2 regions of the Bacillus sp. FSL R7-0646 genome follow, and region 2 is predicted to be linked to the other one. Evidence: predicted binding sites of a transcription regulator. Region 2 holds the regulator's gene; the other holds the start of a gene.
The links. The regulator LexA, encoded in region 2, represses DNA repair genes until DNA is damaged. The targets are predictions, from matches to a motif close to CGAACATATGTTCG.

Region 1: a site for LexA is predicted at 2,415-2,428, ahead of uvrB (excinuclease ABC subunit UvrB). Genes of this name have one in related genera too.

What each region holds. Positions count from the first base shown of each region.
Region 1 is NZ_CP150217.1:3,562,408-3,572,002, reverse strand. Features, by position in the region: gene swrA (swarming motility protein SwrAA) at 1-32, shown strand, start outside; gene MKY62_RS18670 (PDZ domain-containing protein) at 330-1,541, shown strand; gene MKY62_RS18665 (DUF5316 domain-containing protein) at 1,666-1,959, shown strand; gene MKY62_RS18660 (CsbA family protein) at 2,078-2,311, shown strand; gene uvrB (excinuclease ABC subunit UvrB) at 2,495-4,480, shown strand; gene uvrA (excinuclease ABC subunit UvrA) at 4,488-7,361, shown strand; gene MKY62_RS18645 (VOC family protein) at 7,505-7,648, shown strand; gene MKY62_RS18640 (hypothetical protein) at 7,881-8,111, opposite strand; gene MKY62_RS18635 (DUF4870 domain-containing protein) at 8,326-8,652, shown strand; gene MKY62_RS18630 (DUF4097 domain-containing protein) at 8,678-9,595, shown strand, end outside.
Region 2 is NZ_CP150217.1:1,942,661-1,952,255, forward strand. Features, by position in the region: gene MKY62_RS09975 (TetR/AcrR family transcriptional regulator) at 1-194, shown strand, start outside; gene MKY62_RS09980 (MarR family transcriptional regulator) at 407-862, shown strand; gene MKY62_RS09985 (nitroreductase family protein) at 935-1,558, shown strand; gene MKY62_RS09990 (ring-cleaving dioxygenase) at 1,594-2,532, shown strand; gene MKY62_RS09995 (flavin reductase family protein) at 2,554-3,162, shown strand; gene wrbA (NAD(P)H:quinone oxidoreductase) at 3,363-3,974, shown strand; gene MKY62_RS10005 (hypothetical protein) at 4,295-4,435, shown strand; gene MKY62_RS10010 (prohibitin family protein) at 4,428-5,261, shown strand; gene MKY62_RS10015 (hypothetical protein) at 5,352-6,113, shown strand; gene MKY62_RS10020 (thymidylate synthase) at 6,173-7,012, shown strand; gene MKY62_RS10025 (NucA/NucB deoxyribonuclease domain-containing protein) at 7,371-7,799, shown strand; gene lexA (transcriptional repressor LexA) at 7,995-8,618, opposite strand; gene yneA (cell division suppressor protein YneA) at 8,771-9,082, shown strand; gene MKY62_RS10040 (recombinase family protein) at 9,101-9,595, shown strand, end outside.

The DNA of each region.
Region 1 (9,595 bases), 1.6 Mb from region 2:
ATGTGACGCTTTGGATGAGCCAGGAGAAATAAACCTCACGTTTACCATACCCAAGCATTTTATTATTTGTTAGAATAATAATAAAATGCACCAGCTTGCCTAAAGGTGCCAGCATTTGTCGTCACGAATGCGCATGAAAAGCACCGGCGTTTAAGCATCATGACGAAAGTTTCTGCGGCTGACGGCTCAGGCATCCCGCCTGAACGGCCGCCCGTCATTTCCTCGTGCCGACGCTTTAGACAAGCTGGGTTTCCTTAAAATATCCAACGTTAAAAAGCTGCCGTGTTGAAGGCGGCCTGAAATGCTTGGCTGAGGCGGTGAACGTTCCCTTGTCAGTTGAAGAAAGCTTAATTGAACTTTTAAAAGGAGCAGGATTGTTCTTTTTGCACCCGCTCTTCTATTTTATGATGATTATGAGTCTTGCTTACGGCTATGCCCGGATCAAACGTGAAAGAAAGACGTTCCATACGCGTATTGAAGATATTTATGACGAGTTCAAATTTACATATTCCAAGGGACTTCTGGCAGGACTTGTACTGTCCATTGTTTCGTTCGGCTTGGGGCTGTATCTCCCGATGGGCATGCTGGTTTTAATAGCGGCGGTCAGCGTTGCCGCAGCTTTAACTTTCAGACAGAGTCTGCTGTCAGCGGCATATACGCTTGGCGTGAGCATCGTCGTTGGTTTATGTATTGAATACACCGGTTTCGGAGCGCTTGACGCGTTTCTGCCGCAGCTGTCCCTCGCGAATTGGTCGGCTGCTGCCGTCTTGCTCGGACTTCTGTTGGTGGCGGAAGGAGTGCTTGTCTATAAAACGGCACATATCAAAACGTCCCCTGCGATTGTCATGAGCACAAGGGGTCTCCCGATCGGACAGCAGATTGCGGGCAGAACCTGGCTTCTGCCGTTGTTTATTCTTATTCCGGGACATGCGATCGAATCATCTGTTCCGTGGTGGCCTGTTTTGTCATTTAACGGCGGCTTTGAGCTCTTGTGGATTCCGTATTTCATCGGCTTCGGCCAAAGGGTTCAAGGATCGCTTCCGATTGAAAGCATTAAAATTACAGCGAAGCGCATCAGCGTGCTTGGCATCATCATTCTGCTGATCGCGGCCGGAAGCATATGGTGGACTCCGCTTGCCGCCCTTGCCGCCGGAGCAGCGATCGCAGGAAGGGCCTTTTTATCCTGGAAGCAGCGGATGAACGACAATTCCGCCCCTTTCCATTTTTCAAAGAGAGACCAGGGCTTGATGGTGCTCGGGATTATTCCGAACACGCCGGCAGCCGATCTCGGTCTCAAGATCGGCGAAATCATCACGAAGGTCAACGGGATTGAAGTGAAAAATGCGGCGGACTTCTACGAAGCGCTCCAAAAGAACAGGGCTTTCTTCAAGCTTGAAGTCGTCGGTTTAAACAATGAGATTCGTTTTGAACAAAGAGCTTCTTATGAAGGGGAGCATCATGAGCTCGGCATCATCTTTGTAAAAGAAGAGGATGCGGTGATGAAGCATGCCGAGGCAGCAGCCTCAGCAGAAACAGAATAACCGATGTTAAAAAAGCGCCGCTTTCAGGCGCTTTTGCTTTTGCCTTGTTTCGAAACTTTTTGGTTGTCTTTTACAAAACGTTCCGCTAGGATGATGGATAGAACTCATTGAAGGAGAATGATTGATGAAAAGGGCTTTTCTCGCAGGTGCTTTCGTTTGTTTAATAGCTGTATTGGTTTCGGCTGCGGCCGGGGATTGGACGCTGATTTTCAAAGTTTCGGGAGCAGCCGGCCTAGGCGCGATTCTGTTGTCTGCTTTATGTTCGGGCGTATTTGTCAGCGGTGACCGGTTCAGGGGAAATCACGATGCAGAAACGAAAGAGCACGGGGAGTGGAACAGCAAGCTGGCAAACGCTCTCGCCATTTTCGCCATGCCAAACCTCCTGGCCGCCGGAATATCGTTCTTTTTCGCCTTTTAACGTCCGATTCCGAATAACGCGGCAAGATGATGGACAAAATGAATGAGTGTCCATGTTTGTCCGTTTCTTTGTTCTTTAATATAATCGAATAAGATCAAGAAACGTGAGGAGGGTTTTTGTGTTTACAAAAGCCGTTTTTGCACTGATATTTCCTTTTATTCTTGTCTTGTTTTTTACAAGGGTGACCTATAACCATTACGTCGGAATTGCGCTCACTGCAGCGCTGTTGTTCGCTTCATATTTAAAAGGTTATACGGAAACCTTTTTTATTGTAGGACTTGATATCGCCTCGCTCGTCGCCGGTTCGCTCTATGCGGCAAAAAAGGCGGGCGAAAAGAAGGAAGACTCATAGAAACCGTAAGATTGATTGCCGTGAAGCCCTGCTTTTGATGACAAAAAGGAGGGGTTTTTTGATAGATCAGAAATCGCCGGCTTTTGTGGGAAAACACAAAAACCGAACTTTAGTTCGTATTTTTGCTTCGGGTGTGTTAAAATAATAAACAGGAAGATTTCGTAAAGAAACGGAGGCTTTTATGTGAAAGACCGCTTTGAATTAGTCTCGAATTATCAGCCCCAGGGGGATCAGCCGAAAGCGATTGATCAGCTTGTCAAAGGAATCAATGAAGGCAGAAAGCATCAGACGCTTTTGGGGGCAACCGGTACTGGAAAGACGTTTACGATGTCGAACGTGATTAAAGAGGTCAACAAACCGACTCTCGTCATCGCCCACAACAAAACGTTAGCCGGGCAGCTTTACAGCGAGTTTAAAGAATTTTTCCCCAACAACGCAGTCGAATATTTTGTCAGCTATTATGACTATTACCAGCCTGAGGCCTACGTGCCCCAGACTGATACATTTATCGAAAAAGATGCCAGCATTAACGATGAGATTGATAAATTAAGGCACTCTGCCACGTCTGCTCTTTTTGAACGCAAAGATGTCATCATTGTGGCGAGTGTCTCTTGTATTTACGGCTTGGGTTCTCCTGAGGAATACAGGGAAATGGTGCTCTCGCTCAGAACGGAAATGGAAATCGAGCGGAATGAGCTGCTCAGAAAGCTCGTTGACATCCAATATGCGCGGAATGACATCGATTTTCAGCGCGGAACATTCAGGGTGCGCGGCGATGTCGTCGAGATCTTTCCGGCTTCAAGGGATGAGCACTGCGTCCGAGTTGAATTTTTCGGGGACGAAATCGAACGGATCAGGGAAGTGGATGCCCTGACTGGCGAAATTTTAGGGGAGAGGGAACACGTCGCGATCTTCCCGGCTTCCCACTTCGTCACCCGGGAAGAAAAGATGAAGAAAGCGATCATAAACATTGAAGAGGAGCTGGAAGAGCGCCTCAAAGCGCTTCGTGAAGAAGGCAAGCTCCTTGAAGCGCAGCGTCTGGAACAGCGGACGAGATACGATTTGGAAATGATGCGCGAAATGGGCTTTTGCTCGGGCATCGAAAACTATTCAAGACATTTGACGCTTCGTCCGGCAGGTTCGACTCCATATACGCTGCTCGATTACTTTCCGGATGATTTCCTGATGGTCATAGATGAGTCGCATGTCACCATACCGCAGATCAGAGGAATGTACAACGGAGACCAGGCGAGAAAACAGGTTCTCGTCGATCATGGATTCAGGCTGCCTTCCGCTTTGGATAACCGTCCGCTCAGGTTTGAAGAGTTTGAAAAGCACATTCACAACATCGTGTATGTGTCGGCTACGCCGGGGCCTTATGAACTTGAGCATACGCCTGAAATGGTAGAGCAGATCATCCGGCCGACAGGGCTGCTCGATCCGATTATTGAGGTAAGGCCGATTGAAGGGCAGATCGATGATCTGATCGGTGAAATCCAGCAGAGAATCGAGCGGAATGAACGCGTCCTCGTCACGACGCTGACGAAAAAAATGTCCGAGGATTTGACGGATTATCTGAAGGAAATCGGTATCAAGGTCACGTACCTGCATTCAGAGATTAAAACGCTGGAGCGGATCGAGATCATACGCGACCTTCGCCTCGGCAAGCATGACGTTCTCGTCGGCATCAACCTGCTGAGGGAAGGACTCGATATTCCTGAGGTTTCACTCGTCGCCATTCTTGACGCAGACAAAGAAGGCTTTTTGCGGTCCGAACGCTCGCTCATCCAAACGATCGGCCGCGCCGCCAGAAATGCCGAAGGCCGCGTAATCATGTATGCCGACAAAATCACCAACTCGATGGAAATCGCAATCAATGAAACGAAGCGCCGCCGCGAACAGCAGGAGGCTTATAATGAGAAACACGGCATTACGCCGAAAACGATCAACAAAAAGATCAGGGACGTCATCCGGGCAACTCATGCTGCTGAAGACCAGGAAGAATATCAAGTGAAAGAGGAGCCGAAGCTTTCGAAGATGACGAAGAAAGAGCGGGAAAAAGTGATCGCTCAAATGGAAAGCGACATGAAGGAAGCGGCAAAAGCGCTTGACTTTGAACGCGCCGCCGAGCTTCGCGACTTGCTCCTAGAGTTAAAATCGGAAGGATGAATAGAAAATGGCAACGAAACGAATTGAGGTGAAAGGTGCAAGGGCCCATAACCTGAAAAATATCGATGTCTCTATTCCGAGGGATCAGCTTGTCGTTTTGACAGGTCTTTCGGGATCAGGGAAATCATCCCTTGCGTTCGATACGATATATGCAGAGGGGCAGCGGCGCTATGTCGAGTCTCTCTCCGCATATGCCCGCCAGTTTTTAGGACAGATGGACAAACCCGACGTCGATGCGATTGAAGGCCTGTCGCCGGCGATCAGCATCGATCAGAAAACAACGAGCCGGAACCCCCGGTCGACAGTCGGAACGGTGACGGAAATCTACGATTATCTCCGGCTGCTGTTTGCCAGAATCGGAAAGCCGGTTTGCCCTGTTCACGGCATTGAAATTACCTCGCAAACGATCGAACAGATGACGGACAGAATTTTGGATTATCCCGAGCGGACGAAGATCCAGGTGCTTGCGCCGATCGTCTCGGGAAGAAAAGGATCGCACGTGAAAGTGCTCGAACAAATCAGAAAACAAGGCTATGTGAGAGTCCGGATCGACGGCGAAATGAACGACCTCTCAGAGGACATCGAGCTCGAAAAGAATAAAAAGCATTCGATCGAAGTCGTCGTCGACCGCATCGTCATAAAAGAAGGCGTAACCGCCCGTCTCACAGACTCGCTCGAAACGGCGCTCCGCCTCGGCGAAGGCCGTGTGATCATCGACGTGATCGGGCAGGAAGAGCTGCTGTTCAGCGAGCACCATGCCTGTCCGCACTGCGGTTTTTCAATTGGGGAACTGGAGCCGAGGATGTTTTCTTTCAACAGCCCGTTCGGCGCATGTCCGAGCTGCGACGGCCTCGGGTCCAAGCTGGAAGTCGATGTAGAGCTCGTCATTCCAAACGATGAGCTGTCTCTAAAGGAGAATGCGATTGCACCTTGGGAACCGCAGAGCTCCCAATATTATCCGAAGCTGCTTGAAGCGGTATGCAGCCACTATGGAATCGATATGGATATTCCGGTCAGAGACCTGCCGAAGCACCACCTTGAGAAAATCCTCTACGGCAGCGGAGGCGAGCAGATTTATTTCAGATATGAAAACGACTTCGGACAAGTCCGGGAAAACTACATTGAGTTCGAAGGCGTCATCCGCAATATCGAAAGGCGCTATAAAGAAACCAGCTCGGATTATGTTCGTGAACTGATGGAAAAATATATGGCTAATCAGCCGTGCCCTTCATGCAAAGGCTACCGTCTGAAAAAGGAATCCCTCGCCGTGCTGATTAACGGCCTTCACATCGGTAAGATAACCGAAATGTCGGTAGCTAACGCCCTTCAATTTTTCCGTGAACTTGATCTTTCGGAAAAAGACATGAAGATCGCCAACCTCATTTTGCGGGAGATTGAAGAAAGGCTCGGATTCTTGAACAATGTCGGGCTTGACTATTTGACGCTCAGCCGCGCAGCCGGCACTCTGTCGGGGGGAGAAGCGCAGCGGATCAGGCTTGCAACGCAAATCGGCTCAAGGCTGACCGGTGTCCTTTACATCCTTGATGAGCCGTCAATCGGTCTTCATCAACGCGATAACGACCGCCTGATTGAGACGCTCAAAAACATGAGGGATATCGGAAACACATTGATCGTCGTCGAGCATGACGAGGATACAATGCTTGCCGCCGATTATTTAATCGATATCGGGCCCGGCGCGGGTGTACACGGGGGAGAAGTAATCTCCGCCGGAACGCCGGAAGAAGTGATGAACGATGATCAATCTCTGACAGGGCAATATCTTTCAGGGAAAAAATTCATTCCTCTTCCTGCCGAGAGAAGAAAGCCTGACAACCGCTTTATCGAGGTAAAAGGGGCAAAGGAAAACAACTTGAAAAATGTTTCCGTGAAATTTCCGCTCGGCGTGTTCACAGCTGTTACCGGGGTATCGGGATCAGGGAAAAGCACGCTCGTTAATGAAATTCTCCACAAAACGCTGGCTCAGAAGCTGCATCGGGCTAAGACGAAACCGGGAGAATACAAAGAAATAAAAGGAATCGAGCACCTCGATAAAGTGATCGATATTGACCAGTCTCCGATCGGCCGGACGCCGAGGTCAAATCCGGCCACATATACCGGCGTGTTCGATGACATCCGCGACGTGTTTGCCCAGACGAATGAAGCGAAAGTCAGAGGATACAAGAAAGGGCGCTTCAGCTTTAACGTCAAAGGCGGACGCTGTGAGGCCTGCAAAGGCGACGGAATCATTAAAATCGAGATGCACTTCCTGCCCGATGTATACGTTCCTTGTGAGGTTTGCCACGGAAAGAGATACAACCGTGAAACGCTTCAGGTTACGTACAAAGGCAAAAATATCTCTGACGTGCTTGAGATGACGGTCGAGAATGCCGTTCAATTTTTTGAGAACATCCCGAAAATCAAGCGCAAGCTGCAGACCCTCTATGATGTCGGTCTTGGCTATATTACGCTCGGACAGCCGGCTACAACGCTTTCCGGGGGAGAAGCGCAGCGGGTCAAATTGGCATCTGAACTTCACCGCCGTTCAACGGGAAGATCCCTTTATATTTTGGACGAGCCGACGACAGGACTGCACGTCGATGATATCGCAAGGCTTTTGGCCGTTCTGCAGCGCCTGGTCGACAATGGAGATACAGTGCTTGTAATCGAACACAATCTAGATATTATAAAAGCGGCTGATTATTTGATCGACTTGGGTCCTGAAGGCGGAGACGGCGGGGGAATGATCGTGGCTGCCGGACCTCCCGAAGAAGTCGTGAAAGTCGAAGGGTCATATACCGGCCGTTATTTAAAACCGATCATTGAACGCGACAAAAACAGAATGAAGAAGCGGCTTCAAGAAAAAGAAGCTGTCAGACCGTAAAGAAAAAGCTGCCGATGTCACGTCGGCAGCTTTTTCAATGGCCGAATGATCCGCGGCAAGCTTTGTTCAAAAAGATTTTCATTGCTCTTTTATTCAATAGCTGTTATAACGTAAAAAAACAAACAATAAAGGGGGATGGGGTGATGAAGATCGATCGCATGGATCATTTGGTACTGACTGTAAAAGACATTGATGCGACATGTGATTTTTACAGCCGTGTGCCGGGGTTGAATGCGGTCACTTTTCGAGAAGGAAGAAAAGCGCGACATTCGGCAGGCAAAAAATAAACCTCCACGAAGCCGGAAAATAGTTTGAGCCGAAGGCACAGCACCCGATGCCCGGCTCCGCAGACCTGTGTTTCATACAAATGCCGGCATTGATGATGTGATTCGTCATCTGGAGGGGCTGTCCATTAAAATTGAAGAAGGCCCCGCAGAGCGAATGGGCGCTGAAGGGCCGGTCGTTTCGGTTTATATCAGAGATCCCGACGGAAATCTGGTTAAAATATCATGAAAACGGTTAACGTTCAGTCCGGCTGATGTGTTTGGTCGCTTCACTCATACTGTTTAAAATATGGGTGCTGCTGCTGTTCAGCAGAACCTTTAAATAGCGGATTTCGCTGGAAAGCGGAGGAGCGGAATTGATCGATTCCAATCGGTTCACGATCTCCTGATTCATCCTTTTTTGTTCCTGAATCAGACTAAGAAGCTGGGAGGCGGATGAGGCGTATACTTCCGATTTCTGTTTCATAACGCTCGCTCCTTTTCATTGGCTTTGCCACATATTTTAAAGGGTTATAAAAAAAGAATCTATTCATAAAATCTAAAAAAATCAATTTGCGAAGTTTGACGCACGCCGATCGAATGAAAATGAAACCTAAAGGCCATGATACACGTAAACTAAGTATAAGGTCACTGTACATTAGACTCACAAAGAACGGTTTACATCATAAGGAGTGTTATGTATGACGAGAAACAACGCGCTGATTTCTTCAATTTGTTATTTTAGTGTTTTTTTTGCCCCGCTTATTTTGCCAATCGCAGCGTATTTTATAACAGATGATCAAGAAACGAAAAAGCATGCGATGCGTTCGCTTATTTCGCATATTATTCCGTTTATAAGCGTAGTCATATTGGCAGCAGGCGCGATAAGCGGTACGCTTATCTTTGGTGACGGCGGTTATTTGGCGGTCATTTTCATGATCGGAGGTTTCGTTTTTTTCGGGATCATCAGTTTGATTATTGTGGTCTGGAACGTAGTTCAAGGGATTAAAATGCTGACTCAGGCCTAAAAGAAGGAGAACGGGGGAGCTTTTCATGAAGCATGAGAAAGAACGAATTTTAAAATTGGTCGAGGAAGGAAAGCTGTCTGCAAAAGAGGCGCTGATCCTGATCGAAAAACTTGAAGAAGACTACAAGGAAACCGAGAGCAAGGTGACAGCCCTGTCTGAGGATGTCATTGATTCGGAGGACTTCTACAGCGAAAAGAAAAAAGAACCGAAGCCTTCGATCGGTTCAAAACTGTTCGAATGGATTGATACCGCTGTAAAAAAAGTAAAAGAAGCAGACTTGGATTTGAATTTCGGGCACTCGTACGATGTCCAGCATATATTCCAGTTTAAAGACACTGATTTTTCGACTCTGGATATTCAGCTTGCCAACGGCAGCGTCAACCTTGTACCATGGAGCGATTCCGACATCAGAGTCGAATGCCAGGCAAAAGTGTACCGGGCTGAAAATCAGGATGAAGCAAGGCAGGCTTTTCTCCAGCATATCGACTGCGGTGTGGAAGGCGATAAGTTCATGATCCGTACCGAGAAAAAAACGATGAAGACCAACCTTACCGTCTATATACCGGACAAAGAGTACGGCAAAATCCGCTTTAAACTGTTTAACGGCCCGGTCAGAGGGGAACATTTAAACGTAAAAGAGCTGTCCGCCAAAACGACGAACGGCGTGCTGTCGTTCTCTGCTCTCACGGCAGGAAAAGCTTCATTGGAAACTGCAAATGGACAAATCAAACTAGCCGACCATACTTGCGGAGAGATTGAAGCGGAAACCATCAATGGATTGATCGACCTTAAAGGTTCATGCGAGGCGCTTGACCTGCAGAGCTTTAACGGCAATATCGCGGCAACAGTCAAAAATCCGCACTGCCGGACGGCATATGTGAAAACAACGACTGGAAGCGTAGAGTTGAATGTTCCCCGGGACTGCGCTGTTACAGCGGAGCTG
Region 2 (9,595 bases):
AGCAGCTGCAGGAAGAAGGCATTGTTCAGAAACAGCTCCATCCGAAGGTGATGGCGTCTACGCTGATTGCCATCTTTAACGGCTACAACCATCAACACCACGCGGATCCGTCGATTAATAAACAGGAACAGCTTCAGTCCATTATTTTCTTGCTGAATCCGAAGCTGCATCTTCAGATAAAAGACAAGCTATGAATACATCATAAGACTTTTGAAACAGCCGGCGCTGCCGACCTTGAGTCGGCGGTTTTTTGCGTCAGATGAATCCACTTCGGTACGCCGCACAACAAAGCAAATCACATGCAACCGTTTAACAGCGAGCGTTTATTTCTTTTAAATAGTTGACACAAGCAAATCGTTATTATACAATTATCTCGAATTCGAGATAATTAAAAAGGATGAATGCCATGGGCAGTCAAGATATGGAGAGATATGAAGAGGAGTTGTCTTTAAAGGCATTTATTGTCTTGTCTCGAGCATTACAATCGATTAAAAAGCGTGTGGAAGAAGACATTAAATGTTTAGGATTAAATCCAACTGAGTTTGCTGTTTTAGAATTAATCTATAATAAAGGCGATCAGCCGATACAAAAAATAGGCGAAAAGGTATTAATCGCAAGCAGCAGTATTACCTATGTTATAGATAAGCTGGAGAAGAAAAGTTTAATAGTAAGAAGGCCTTGTCCTAAAGATCGCCGTATAACATACGCTGCCTTAACGAATGAAGGAACTGCACTGATGAACAATCTTTTTCCTAAACATAAAGCAGCTATGAAAGGCATTTTCGGCGGGCTGGACATTAAAGAAAAAGAAGTTCTAATTGAAAAGTTGAAAAAACTGGGCTTCCATGCCCAAAGCATGTAAATTTTTTTACGACAATATCTCGAATTCGAAATATACGAATTCATAATAAATGTCGATTGCGAGGTAGTAGTAATGACCGAATTTCTAGAGTTAGTAAAAGAAAGACGATCAGCAAGTAATTTTCTTCCTGGATATTCAATTTCTGAACAGGAGCTTAATGAAATATTTGAAATTGTAAAATTGGCTCCCTCTGCTTTTAATTTGCAGCATACAAACTATATTGCGGTGTTGGATAAAGAAAAGAAGAACATGTTGCATGAAGCAGCTAATGGCCAATACAAGATCCTAAGCTCGTCGGCAGTCATCATCGTTTTGGGTGACAAAAAGGCCTTTCATCAAGCAAAAGAAATCTACGAAGGTTTAAAACTGCTCGGAGTACTTAATAAACAAGAATATGATGATATGGTTCACGATACGGTTTCTTTCTATCAATCCAGAGGAGAAGCATTTCAAAGGGATGAAGCCATCAGGAATGGCTCATTATCTTCTATGCTCTTTATGATGGCTGCTAAAGAAAAAGGTTGGGATACTTGTCCCATGATTGGCTTTGATCCTCAAAAGGTAAAAGAGGTATTGAATATAAATGAGCAATATGAGGTCGTCATGATGATCACCCTTGGGAAGGAAAAATTAGAAAGCAGAAAACCGCGGGGATTTAGAAAACCTGTAAATGAATTTGTAACCTATATCTCATAATAAAGCTATGTTTCATGAAAGAGGAGTGAAATGATATGAAAAAGAAAACAAGCGGAATCCATCACATTACCGCGATTGTCGGCCATCCGCAAGAGAATGTCGATTTTTACGCTGGCGTTCTAGGTTTACGTTTAGTGAAAAAAACTGTTAATTTTGATGATCCGGGAACATACCACCTGTATTTCGGTAATGAAGGCGGAAAACCGGGAACGATTATTACATTCTTTCCATGGGTGGGTGCTCGCCGAGGAGTCATTGGAGATGGCCAGGTGGGAGTTACTTCATACGTCGTTCCTAAAGGCGCAATGGCATTTTGGGAAAACAGATTGGCAAAATTTAATTTGCCTTATACAAAAATGAACCGTTTTGGAGAGGAGTACTTAGAGTTCGATGATCCTCATGGACTTCATCTGGAAATTGTCGAAAGAGAAGAAGGGGAAAAGAACAGCTGGAAGATAGGAGAAATTACACCGGACAAAGCAATCAAAGGATTTGGCGGAGCAACACTTTTATCCAAACAACCGGAAAAAACGGCTGAATTATTAGAAAAGGTTATGGGACTTGAAAAAGTTGGTGAAGAAGGAGATTTTGTACGTTTTCGTTCTTCTGGTGATATCGGGAATATAATTGATTTGAAATTAACAACTATAGGCAGCGGACAAATGGGGATTGGTACAGTTCACCATATTGCCTGGAGAGCTATTGATGACAATGATCAATTAGAATGGCAAAAATATGTTGCAGAAAATGGTTATCGTGTTACACCCGTGCAAGACAGAAATTATTTTAACGCGATTTATTTTAGAGAACACGGGGAGATTTTATTTGAAATTGCAACAGATCCTCCAGGGTTCGCCCATGATGAATCACATCAAACAATGGGAGAACAGTTAATGTTGCCGGCTCAGTATGAACACTACAGAGAGCAGTTAGAAAGAAGATTAATTCCTATAACAGTGAAGGCGCTGGATTAATTTTTGCACGGAAGTGATTCAATGCTGTCCATTGATCCGCTTACAAAAACGGAAAGAGAGAACTACAAGTTTTTAATCGGGAGTATCATACCAAGACCCGTGGCGTTTGTTACAAGCCTGTCAGAGGAGGGCGTCTTAAACGGAGCTCCATTTAGTTATTTTAATATTGTATCTTCAAATCCTCCCATGATCTCCCTGTCCATACAACGTTCTGAAGGGAGCCAAAAAGATACAGCGAGAAACATTCTGAAGAGCAAAGAATTTGTGGTCCATATCGTTGATGAACAAAATGTTGAAAAAGTGAATGCAACGGCCGCGAGCCTACCTCCAAGTCAAAGTGAAATTCAGTTAGCGGAGTTAACCCCGGTTGAAAGTGTGAAAGTCTCGGTACCGGGGGTTAAAGAAGCGAAAGTGCGCATGGAATGTGTTCTGGAGTATTCATTAGAGTTGGGAGATAAACACTCTCCCGGCTGCGATTTCATGATAGGTCAAGTCGTTCAATATCATATCGAGAGCGGCATTTATGAAAATGGAAAAATTGATCCGAGAGGCCTCGGAGCCATCAGCCGATTGGCCGGGCATGATTACGCAAAGATTGGTGAAATCTTTACCAGGGAAAGACCGAAGTAATATAACCATCCACGATATCTCGAAGTTGAGATTTATTAAACTGAAATGTTTTAAGCTTATTGTAGCAAGGAATAATAAAGGCAGCGAAACACTTTCAAGGGGGTGGTTTTTAAAAGGTTTAAAAAAAGAAAACAAAAAAGCGGGTGTAAAATATGGGATTTTTAGACAAATTATTTAGAAAATCAAAGGAGATGGATCATATGTCAAATGTGAAATTAGCTGTAGTTTTTTATAGTATGGGCGGAACAAACTATCAATTAGCAAAATGGGCTGCAGAAGGCGCAAAAGAAGCAGGCGCTGACGTCAAAGTATTAAAAGTACAAGAATTGGCTCCGCAATCAGTTATTGAAGGAAATGAAATATGGAAAGCAACTGTTGATGCAACAAAAGACATTCCAGTCGTAACCTCAGAAGATATAGAGTGGGCAGACGCTATTATATTCAGTACACCAACACGTTTTGGCAATATGGCATCCCAAATGAAACAGTTTCTTGATACACAAGGCGGACTTTGGGCAAACGGCAAGACAGTTAATAAAGTTGTAAGTGCAATGTCCTCCGCTCAAAATCCACATGGTGGTCAAGAAGCGACGATCTTGTCCTTATATACTTCAATGATGCACTGGGGAGCTATTATTGCTTCTCCTGGATACACTGATCCTGTCCTATTTGGGGCTGGCGGAAATCCATATGGAACGAGTGTTACAGTCGATCAAGACGGGAAGATGATTGAAGACGTAGAAGCCGCAGTGAAACATCAAGCAAAACGAACGGTGACCGTAGCTGAATGGGTCAAAAAGGGCAATCAGTAATATTTGAAATTTAAAAGAGCCAAATGACTGGCTCTTTTTTTAGTTGGTTCAGTTGAGCCGTTTTTCTTATTTGATGTCTTCATTTGACTGCGAACACGCCATAATTGCGCGGCATAAGGAATAAGATATCCAACATATCCTATAACGATGCCCGTGCAGGAGGAATCCGTCTTTTAAGTTGATGATTTCACAATGATAAAATTTTTTTCTATTAAATTTTAAAAAAATGAAACTTTAAGTTCATATGAACGTAAACATAAGTGAAATGATTTTATTTAGTCATACGATCAATCAACAAATGCAAAAGGGGTGAAACAAAAGTGAAAGTCATGATTGGTTCGATCATATTGCTGCTCATTATAGGGTTTGGCGTATGGCTTATGTTGAGCCCGCTTTTTAAAAAAGTCGGAAGCGGGGCGACCAAAATAAAGAAAACGCTGGAGGACGACAAAGATGAATGAAAAACAACCAAAGAAAAATAAAAACAAAACGCTGCTCGGCGGAATCATTGTCGCTGCCGCTTTAATTATTGGAGGATTCACGGCCTCCCTGTTCATCGAGAAAATCCCGAACGGATATGTCGGCGTCGTTTATTCCCCGAATGGCGGGGTAAAATCGGAAACGCTGGATCAAGGCTGGCATTTAGTCGGGCTGTTTGACAAAGTCACAAGATATCCGGTACGGATGCAGACTGTAAACAATCAGGATATTCAAGTGGCTACTTCCGACGGCAAAAACATCTCAATGGACATTGCCTACAACTATGTCGTTCAGCCTGATAAAGTCGTAGAATTGTTTAATAAATTCGGAGCGGTCGATATTGAATCAATCGAAAACAGCTACTTGAAAACAAGGCTGTGGGACGCTGCGAGAAAGTCGATTTCCAAATATTCCGTCATTGATACATACGGACAAAAATCATCTGATGCCGCTGCAGAAATTCAAAAAACATTTGCAGATGATATGAAGGGGCTCGGCTTTGTCATTGACGATTTAACACTCGGCGTGCCGAAGCCTGATAAAGCGACTCAGGAAGCGATTGACGCGCGCGTGAAGTCTTCGCAGGAACTGGAAAGAACACAGACGGAGCTGAAGATCGCCGAAGCGGAAGCGAAAAAGAAAAAGATCGAAGCCCAAGGTATTGCCGAGTACAACGAAATTATTAAAAAGTCGATGTCGGATGAAATGATCAAGTATCAATGGATCCAAAAATGGGACGGAAAAATGCCTAAAGCGACCGGATCGAATTCCCTGATCCAGATTCCAACCGATGAGAAAGGAAAATAAAACGAAAAAAATCCCTTGCCAAGGGATTTTTTTCGTCTCGGGCGCACGTATATAATGGTGTTAACAATCGTTTCTGAGACAGGGGGTAAGATGTTGTTTGCTCCGGAAGCCATTCTCCGTACGTGGAGAAAATTTGACTCTTTTCCGATGGAAACGCTGACAAAAGCATGGTTTTATCATCAGGCAGGAGATGGGAGACAGCGGGAAGTATCGATGATGAAGGAGCACTATCAAGAGTACGGGATTGCCGGCAATTGTTTTGACCTTTCGATTTGGCTGCTGGATGAGTTCACAAAAGACGGAGTGGAAGCTTTTCCAATCGGCCGTTCGTTCAAAACGGAACGCGCGCATGCCGCAGTCATCGCCCTTGATGAAAGAGGCCGGCGCTTTTTGTGTGATCTGGGAGACCAATGGCTGCATCCGATTCTGATCGATTGCGAATCTGAAGATTATACCAATGAAAAGCTGGGCGGTTTTTTCCCTGCCGCACAAGTTCAAGTCATGCCGACAGCCGGCGGAGTTGAGGTCCTTTACCATCGGCCGAACGGAAAGGTGTCGACTCAAGTCTACAATACAGACCCTGTTGACATGTCCGTTTTTTTAAAGGCGGCTGAATACTCGCAGGCGGCATTGAAGCCTGCGCCTTTACTGGAATGCAGAATTCCGTTTCAGCATGAAATCGCCCATTGGGAATTCAGCGGCTGGGACATATATCTTAGTACGAGCAAAGGATTATACAGAGAAGCGAAGCCGGACACAATCGAAGGATGGACTGAAAAAATCCACGATATCTCAGGATACGATAAAAATGTTCTCAAGAAAGCATTGGAGATTTATCAAACCCGCGCGTGATCTTAAACCTTGAAAAAAACTCATTTTATACATATCATGTGGAAAGAGGAGAGGATAAGATGAGCCATTATGACCAGCAATACAATGCAATCATACAAAAAATTATTGAATCAGGGATCTCCGATGAAGAATATCAGGTTCGGACGAAGTGGGATTCAGACGGAACGCCGGCTCATACGCTGAGCATCATGAGCGAAAAAATGCGGTTTGACAATTCAGAAGTGCCGATTTTGACGACGAAGAAGGTGGCGTGGAAAACGGCCATTAAAGAGCTGCTTTGGATTTGGCAGCTGAAATCCAATGATGTTCAAGTTCTGAATGATATGGGGGTTCATATTTGGGATCAATGGCGTCTTGAAGACGGCACAATCGGAGCAGCGTACGGCTATCAATTAGGGAAGAAAAACAGAACGGTTAACGGCCAGAAAGTCGATCAAGTGGATTATTTGCTTCATCAGTTAAAGCATAACCCTTCTTCACGCAGGCATTTGACCATGCTGTGGAATCCCGATGATTTGGATGGCATGGCTTTGACGCCCTGCGTCTATGAGACGCAATGGTATGTGAAAGAAGGAAAGCTCTCTTTAGAAGTAAGAGCGAGAAGCAACGACATGGCGCTTGGCAACCCGTTCAATGTGTTTCAATATAATGTCTTGCAGCGCATGATCGCGCAAGTCCTCGGTTATGAGCTGGGCGAATACATCTTCAACATCGGTGACTGCCACATCTATACCCGTCACATCGACAATTTAAACATTCAGATGAAACGCGAGCAGTATGAAGCGCCAAAGCTATGGATCAACCCGGATATCAAAAATTTTTATGACTTTACAATCGATGATTTTAAATTAATCGACTATAAGCACGGCGACAAGCTGACATTTGAAGTTGCCGTATGAACAGGCGGATTTCCCGCCTGTTTTTTTGTACAGTGATGAAAAACGGCCTTGGAGGATGATTCAAGAAGATACAGACATATAATACGGCAAGACAGGCACAAGGGCTGTCGATATGGAGCTGTTTGCGGGAATTCATTAAAACACGCGGCTGAAGTTATGTTTTTACCAACGATATCAACGGTTCATGTTCTGATGCAAAAGCGATGACGTGCAGCATCTTAAAAAATAACGTCATAGAAGAATAAACGTTCATTTACACAATCTAAACGTCTTTTTCACAAAGAACCCGAAAAGCAAAAACAATTCTCTCTTAATCTGTTAGTAACACCAGCATATACAAGAGGAGGTTGTTTTTGTCATGATCAAAAAATGGGCGGTTCATCTGCTGTTTTCCGCATTGGTACTGCTTGGGCTTTCGGGAGGCGCCGCATATTCTCCTCAGCATGCCGAAGGTGCTGCAAGGTATGACGACATATTGTATTTTCCGGCATCACGCTATCCCGAAACCGGCGCTCATATCAGCGACGCAATCAAAGCGGGGCATTCAGATGTCTGCACGATTGAAAGATCGGGAGCGGATAAGCGCCGCCAGGAATCACTGAAGGGGATTCCGACTAAGCCGGGCTTTGACCGTGACGAATGGCCGATGGCCATGTGTGAAGAAGGGGGCAAAGGAGCGTCTGTCAGATATGTCAGCTCATCGGATAACCGCGGAGCCGGCTCCTGGGTCGGGAACAGGCTGAGCGGTTTCGCCGACGGGACGAGAATTTTGTTTATCGTTCAATAAAAGGCGAAAAACAAATATCTTTCCTTTGGGAAACATTTTTGTTGACAGGAAAATCGTTGTGGGGGATAATGGTAATGTAAGCATATTATCATTCCCTCTGTTTCAGGTTCGCATCCTTCATTGCCGAATGGATGTGAGCCTGTTTTTTCGTGCAAAAAAACCGCCGACCGGCGGTTTTGCTGATGAGTCCGTGTTTTAATGAACAGTGCGGAAAACGCCGATGACTTTTCCGAGAATCGTCACATTCTGAAGGATGATCGGCTCCATCGTCGGGTTTTCCGGCTGAAGGCGGATATGGGTTTCCTCCTTGAAAAACCGCTTAACAGTCGCTTCGTCGTCTTCGGTCATCGCAACGACGATATCCCCGTTGTTTGCGGTGTTCTGCTGCTTGACAATCACATAATCTTGATCAAGAATTCCGGCATCGATCATGCTTTCTCCCATGATCTCCAGCATGAAGACGTGCTCATCCGGCGGCGCCAGGCGTTCGGGAAGCGGAAAGTATTCCTCGATGTTTTCGACTGCGGTAATCGGTGTACCGGCGGTCACCTTTCCGATGACCGGGACATTGACAACCTGGTTTTTCGGAATATGAATTTCCTCCTCTGTATCGAGAATTTCGATCGCTCTCGGCTTCGTCGGATCCCTTCTGATCAATCCCTTCGTTTCAAGCCTTGCCAAGTGGCCGTGTACCGTTGAACTTGACGCCAGGCCGACCGCTTCTCCGATCTCCCTGACGGAAGGCGGATAGCCTTTGCGCTTCACTTCTTCTTTAATGAAACGCAAAATATCAAGTTGTCTTTTTGATAGCTTCGTCATTTTTTGCACCTCAAAACGTCGATTTTAGCTAGATTATAGCATGTTTTTCCTCTGAGTACAAACATAGGTTCGAAAAAAACGATTGACAGAAACATTTGTTCGTATGTATACTGAAGTCACAAAAACCGAACAAACATTCTGGGGTGATGGATATGAAAAAAGAATCATTGATTTTTGTCAGTCTGTTTACTGCTATGATCAGCTGCTGTATTCTGTTTGTGTCTTTTGCCGGTAAGATCGAAGAAAGAAAGCAATATGTTAAAATAGAAGTGCAAGAAGGCGATACATTGTGGGAGCTGGCCGACCGGATCAAAGGCGGAAAAACCGCTGACAAACACAAATTCATCGAATGGGTCGCCGATAAAAACAATCTGCCGACCTCTGTCATTAAACCGGGAGATGTCTTGATCCTGCCGGTAGCCAAACAGCACTCCGATCAATATCAGCTTGCAGTTGTAGAATAAGAGATTGAGGGGATTTCCATGAATGCGATTATTTACACCAGGGTAAGCACTGCGAAGGAGCAGCAGGAAACCTCATTAAAGCGGCAGGAGGAAGAGCTTAAGTCGCTTGCCGCCGAACACGGGATGAACGTCGTGAGCGTCATTTCCGAACAGGCGAGCGGATATGAAATGGACCGCGACGGCGTCTTCGATCTGCTCGAGGAAATCAAAACATCAGACATCGACGCGGTTTTAATACAGGATGATACGCGGCTTGGAAGAGGGAATGCCAAAATTGCCCTTCTTCACTGTTTATATAAAGAAGGCGTTCAAATCTACACGCTGGCTCACCGCGGAAAGCTCGAGCTTTCCGAAGCGGACTCGATGGTTTTGGAGATTGTCGGCATTGTCGAGGAATACCAGCGGAAAATACATAACCTGAAAATTAAGCGGGGAATGAAGAAGGCGGTCGAAAACGGCTACCGCCCGGAGAGGAACCTAAAACACCGCAATGAAGGCGGCGGGAGAGAGCGA